2 regions of the Streptococcus lingualis genome follow, and region 1 is predicted to be linked to the other one. Evidence: predicted binding sites of a transcription regulator. Region 1 holds the regulator's gene; the other holds the start of a gene.

Region 1 (3,312 bases):
GAAGGAAAACCATTTGAGGTTAAAGTTTCTGAAGGTCAAACAGTGGCTGCTGGAGACCTCTTGGTAGAAGCAGACCTTGATGCGATCCGTGAAGCTGGTCGTGAAACTTCAACAATTGTTGTCTTCACAAATGCAGATGCGATTAAATCCGTTAAGGTCGAACATACTGGTAAATTGGCAGCAAATGCGCCAGTTGCAACAGTAGAATTATAAAAGACATCGGCAAAGAAAATGAGGTTGGGGCAGTGCACCCGGCCTCTTGCCGTTTCTTGATTTGGAGAGAAGGAGAAATCAGGGGATGAAATTTTTAACATTAAATTCCCATAGTTGGATGGAAGAGAATGCTCAGCAAAAATTTGAAACCCTCAAGGAACAAATTTTGGAAGCGCAATATGATGTGATCTGTTTCCAAGAGGTCAATCAAGAAATGGGCTCAGAAGCAGTCGAAACAGATGAGTATTATCAAGCCTTGCCATCATCTGTAGCCATTCACAAAGATCACTTTGTTCGCGTATTGGTAGAAGAGTTAGCTGCTCAAGGACTCCACTATTATTGGACTTGGGCTTATAACCATATTGGCTATGATCACCTCAATGAGGGTGTGGCCGTTCTTTCGCGTCAACCCTTGAAGGCGGATGAGATTTTGGTATCCAATATGGATGATCCAACGGACTACCATACTCGTCGAGTAGCCGTTGCCCATACAAGTGTAGATGGCAAAGAGATTGCTGTTGCCAGCGTCCATCTTTCTTGGTGGGACAAAGGTTTCCAATTTGAGTGGCCACGCATTGAGAACTACTTCAGCCAAGTAGGCAAACCCTTTATTCTAGCTGGTGATTTCAATAATCCTGCCGGTCAAGAAGGGTATGAGACGATTCTATCCAGTTCCCTTAAGCTTCAAGACAGCTTTATCGAAGCTAAAGAAACAAAGGGGACTTATACTGTAGGTCCTGGAATCGATGGCTGGACGGATAATCAAGTTCCATTGCGAATCGATTACGTCTTTGCAAGTCCAGAATGGGACATCCAGCGTCTACATGTCATTTTTGATGATCAAAACAAACCCCATGTCAGTGATCACTATGGCTTAGAAGCCGAATTATCACTTTAATATAAATGGAGAGTCGAAAGGAAAACGATTTTATTCAATCGTCCTTCGACTCTTTTTTATGGATCAATGAGGAGCAAGCATAGGGGATTCTCCTGTTCTTCTGCTTTCTTTACGATTCAATTTATGGTAAAATGAAGTGTTAAAACAGTTTAAGGAGGTAGCAAATGCGTTGTCCAAAATGTGGTGGAAGTAAGTCTAGTGTGGTGGATAGTCGACAAGCTGAAGATGGGAATACCATCCGTCGTCGCAGGGAATGCGAAGAGTGCCATTATCGCTTTACTACCTACGAACGAGTGGAAGAGCGGACTCTAGTGGTCGTCAAAAAGGATGGGACACGCGAGCAATTTTCTCGTGATAAAATCTTTAATGGTATTATCCGCTCAGCTCAAAAACGGCCTGTTTCTAGTGACGAAATCGAAGAAATTGTAAACCGGATCGAGCAAAAGGTTCGCAGCCAAAGTGATAATGAAATCAACAGTGAATATATTGGTTCGTTGGTCATGGATGAGTTAGCAGATCTAGATGAGATCACCTATGTCCGTTTTGCTAGTGTTTACCGGAGTTTCAAGGATGTCGGTGAGTTAGAGACCCTCTTGAAACAAATTACGAAGGGAACCAAGAAGAAAAAGGAAAAATAGATGAAGCCCAATACGCCTTTCGCATTTTTAAAAAATAATCTTCTTCCACCGGCAGGGGCTGCATTGGAGCAGTATTACCTGCCTATTTTGGAGACGGAAACAGTAGCAGTTTATCGTTATCTGCTCGCCTCTTATGATCAGGGTGAAAAACAATATTTACTTGCTCAAATCCTCAATCACTTAAATATAGGATTTCCACAGTTGCTACTCGCCTTTGATCGCTTAATTGCTATGGGGTTGATCGATCTCTATGAGGAAGAAGTTGGGATCACCATCCAGTTACATGCTCCTCTTGCCTCAGAACAATTTTTTTCGAATGCTGTTTTCAAACGCTTGCTTGAAAAAAAGATTGGGGAAAAGGCCGTGGAGGATCTGCTCCCAGCACGCTCTTTAGGGACTAGACGGCAAGTTTCCTTCTCGCAAGTCTTTGGACTAGATGCTGGGGAGGTGACTGTTCTTCCAAGTAAGAAACAGCAGTTTGATATGGAGATGTTTAAGCGAATGATGGGGCGTGATGGACTTCGTTTTGTGGATGAAGGAGAAGCAACCCTAGCCCTCTTTGCCATCGCAGAAGAGCAACAATGGACCTGGTATGAAACTTATCTTTTAGCGAAAGAAACAGCTGTAGACCGGATTGTCTCTCCAAAGAGAATGAAGCAAAAGTTGGCTCAGGCGAGCCAAGAGCAACCACGCATGTCCTATAGCCGTCAGGAAGAAACCATTCTGAGGGAAGCTAAGGCAAAATCCAGCCTACAATTTCTAGCAGAGATTAAGAAGGCGCGCAATGCGACCATTACGCAGAGCGAACGCAAGACATTATCCAAGTTAGCTGATCTAGGCTTACTAGACGAGGTGATCAATATTATCTTGTTGTTGACCTTTAACAAGACCCAGTCTGCTAATCTCAATGAAAAGTATGCTTTGAAGGTGGGAAATGATTTTTCTTATCAAGGGGTCAACAGTGCAGAACTAGCGATTTTAAAAGTTCGAGAACGCCAGGAACAAGCTAAAGCTCAAGGAAACAAGGGGACGAGTCCTACATCAGCCAAGGGCAAGAACAGCAATGTTCCCAAGTGGAGCCAACCAAACTATCAAAATCAAACCAGTCAAGCAGAAAAGGTGGATCTTGCTAAAGAGAAACAACGCCTATTAGAAAAACTGAATCAAGGAGGTGAGTAGATGGAAAGTGTAGGTCAAACCATGTCTCACATGAACCGTGCGCGTCAATTTAACTATGAGGATTTGGTCGCACAGATCTTGGCAGACCAAGAAGTGGCTGCCTTTATCAAGGACCAGTCTTTGTCTGAACAAGAAATTCGACGGAGTATTTCAAAATTTAATCAATACATTAGTGAACGCAACCGTTTCTTATTGGGAGATCCGGATTATATTGCCAAAGGTTATAAGCCCATCCTCACCATGAATGAAGGCTATGCGGATGTCGCTTATGAGGAAACGCCAGAGTTAATCGAAGCCCAAAAACGAGCTGCGATCAACCAACGTCTCAACTTGATCAATCTCCCTTCAACCTTGAAAGAAGCGAGTCTAGCCAAGGTGGAACTC
Region 2 (3,312 bases), 850 kb from region 1:
TCCGTATTCACGTTCCACAGAGTAAGGGCTGAAGAGGTACATTTCCTCATTCTTACGAGCCAACTCGTAGAACTTATCTGGCACGACGACACCAAGTGAGAGAGTCTTAACCCGAACCTTTTCATCAGCATTTTCTTTCTTAGTAGAAAGGAAGGCGATGATGTCTGGGTGAAAGACATTGAGGTAAACCACCCCAGCCCCTTGGCGTTGTCCCAATTGGTTAGAGTAAGAGAAGCTATCTTCGAAGAGTTTCATAACAGGTACGACCCCAGAAGCGGCTCCTTCATACCCTTTGATTGGTGCTCCAGCTTCACGAAGGTTGCTGAGGGAAATCCCAACCCCACCACCGATACGTGAAAGTTGAAGGGCAGAGTTGATGGAACGTCCGATCGCGTTCATATCATCAGTTACTTGGATCAAGAAACATGAAACCAATTCTCCACGGCGGGCACGACCAGCATTTAAGAAAGAAGGAGTAGCTGGTTGGTAGCGTTGGTGGATAATTTCGTTTGCGATGTCTCGCGCGATAGCTTCATTTCCATCTGCAAAATAGAGAGCATTGAAGAAGACACGGTCTTCCATGCTTTCAAGATAGTATTCTCCATCATTTGTTTTCAAAGCGTATTGGTTATAGAATTTGTAGGCTGCCATGAAGGACTTGAATTGGAAGTTTTGGTCTTTGATAAATTGGGCCAATTCCTCTAAAAATTCAGGACGGTATTTCTCGATAAAAGCTCTCTCAATGTAATTGTGCTCGAGAAGGTACTGAATCTTGTCTGTAATCGAGTCAAAGGCTTTAGTATTTGGTACAACATTTTCTTTAAAGAACGCATCCAAAGCTTCTTTATCTTTATGAAGCATGATTTGGCCGTTTACTGGACGGTTGATTTCATTGTTAAGACGAAAATACGTCACATCTTCAAGAGATTTTAATCCCATAATAATCCTTTTCTAGTTCAAAAAAATGAAGAGGAGAAGTCCTCTCTTTACAAGTAAAAAGTCTAGTGTTAGGTTGCTAACGCTAGACCCTATTTAAGCAAAATACTGTGTTTATTAAGAAAGTTTCTTCAACTTAGCTGGTTGAAAACCAGAAAATACTTCATCCGGTGTTTGAATTACTGGAGCAGCATTGAAGCCAAGGTTCTTAACATGCTCTACAAATTCTGGCTGTTCATCTAAGTTAATTTCGCGGTATTCCACATGATTGCTATCGAGGAATCGCTTGGTCATTTTGCATTGAACACAATTATTTTTTGAATAAATGGTTACCATTTCTTTTCCGTTCTCCTATCGAAATATAAATCTGTAAACAGTATAAACAAAATCCAGCAACTTGTCAACAAAATAAAACTAAATATTGTGCAAAGATATGAAATGGAGTTTTCAAAGCACAATATATTGTGCTTTGAAAATCGAAGAAATGGGATAGGAATAGGCTTTAAAGCATCTTTAATTAGTTATAATTTTTTGGTGAATCAATATCCTGTGGTTCAAGAGCTTCTTTTCATTGAAAGCGGAGGAAAATGTTACTTATAATATAGTAGAAAATTGAAAAGATATTTTCTCTGTTCTTCAGGTGCTTCTTAAAATGTATCTAAATTGGGATTTTTCGCAGTCTTTTTCTGTAAGTCAGTGATAAAAATCTTGAAAAAAATTTCAAAAGATGATATAATACCAAATTGTAAGGGTTATCAAAAGGTAACTCAAAAACTATTTTTAAAAAGGAGAGTCAAACTATGGCTTCTAAAGATTTCCACATCGTGGCAGAAACAGGTATCCACGCACGTCCAGCAACTTTGTTGGTTCAAACTGCTAGCAAATTTGCTTCAGATATTACTCTTGAATACAAAGGTAAATCAGTTAACTTGAAATCAATCATGGGTGTTATGAGCCTTGGTGTTGGTCAAGGAGCAGACGTTGTAATCTCTGCAGAAGGTGCTGACGCTGATGATGCTATCGCAGCTATCTCAGAAACAATGACTAAAGAAGGATTGGCTTAAAAATATGACAAAAATGCTAAAAGGAATTGCAGCATCTGACGGTGTTGCCGTTGCTAAGGCATATTTGCTCATTCAACCAGACTTATCATTTGAGACTGTTTCAGTCGAAGATACAAGTGCAGAAGAAGCTCGTTTGGATGCAGCTCTTGAAGCTTCACAAAACGAGCTTTCTCTTATTCGGGAGAATGCAGTAGCAAGCCTTGGTGAAGAAGCAGCGCAAGTTTTTGATGCGCATATGATGGTTCTTGCTGACCCTGAAATGATTGGTCAGATCAAAGAAACAATTCGTACGAAAAAAATCAATGCAGAAGCTGGCTTGAAAGAAGTCACTGACATGTTCATTGCGATCTTTGAAGGAATGGAAGACAATCCTTACATGCAAGAACGTGCAGCAGATATTCGTGACGTTACCAAACGTGTCCTTGCCAACTTGCTTGGTAAGAAATTGCCAAACCCTGCTTCTATCAATGAAGAAGCAATCGTGGTGGCGCATGACTTGACTCCATCTGATACAGCACAGTTGAACAAAAAGTATGTAAAAGCTTTTGTTACGAATATCGGTGGACGTACAAGTCACTCAGCTATCATGGCTCGTACACTTGAAATCGCAGCTGTTCTTGGTACAAATAACATCACAGAACTTGTCAAAGATGGCGATGTTTTGGCTGTTTCAGGGATCACTGGTGAAGTAGTGATCAACCCTACTGAAGAACAGATTGCAGAGTTCAAAGCAGCTGGTGAAGCTTATGCTAAACAAAAAGCTGAATGGGCTCTCCTTAAAGATGCGAAAACAGTGACTGCTGATGGAAAGCACTTCGAGTTGGCTGCCAACATCGGTACACCTAAAGACGTTGAAGGTGTAAACGATAATGGTGCAGAAGCTGTTGGTCTTTACCGTACAGAATTCTTGTACATGGATTCTCAAGACTTCCCTACTGAAGATGACCAATACGAAGCCTACAAAGCTGTTCTTGAAGGTATGAATGGTAAACCTGTGGTTGTTCGTACAATGGATATTGGTGGGGATAAAGAACTTCCTTACTTCGACCTTCCTAAAGAAATGAACCCATTCTTAGGCTTCCGTGCTTTGCGTATTTCTATCTCTGAAACTGGTAATCAAATGTTCCGTACACAATTGCGTGCTTTGCTTCGTGCATCTGTTCACGGTAAATTGCGGATCATGTTCCCAATGGTTGCTTTGTTGACTGAGTTCCGTACAGCTAAAGGTATTCTTGAAGAAGAAAAGGCTAAATTGCTTGCGGAAGGTGTTGCTGTTGCAGACGACATCGAAGTAGGGATCATGATTGAAATT

Evidence for each region. Region 1 encodes NrdR, which represses ribonucleotide reductase genes. Its sites were predicted from a motif close to ACACNATATATNGTGT; they were not measured.
Region 2: the regulator NrdR is predicted to act here: its motif matches at 1,389-1,404, upstream of nrdH (glutaredoxin-like protein NrdH).

The regions. Positions count from the first base shown of each region.
Region 1 covers NZ_CP139419.1:643,477-646,788, forward strand. The annotation lists gene SM123_RS02925 (PTS transporter subunit IIBC) at 1-213, shown strand, start outside; gene SM123_RS02930 (endonuclease/exonuclease/phosphatase family protein) at 299-1,111, shown strand; gene nrdR (transcriptional regulator NrdR) at 1,276-1,749, shown strand; gene SM123_RS02940 (replication initiation and membrane attachment family protein) at 1,750-2,928, shown strand; gene dnaI (primosomal protein DnaI) at 2,929-3,312, shown strand, end outside.
Region 2 covers NZ_CP139419.1:1,497,991-1,501,302, reverse strand. The annotation lists gene nrdE (class 1b ribonucleoside-diphosphate reductase subunit alpha) at 1-939, opposite strand, end outside; gene nrdH (glutaredoxin-like protein NrdH) at 1,054-1,272, opposite strand; gene SM123_RS07185 (phosphocarrier protein HPr) at 1,737-2,000, shown strand; gene ptsP (phosphoenolpyruvate--protein phosphotransferase) at 2,005-3,312, shown strand, end outside.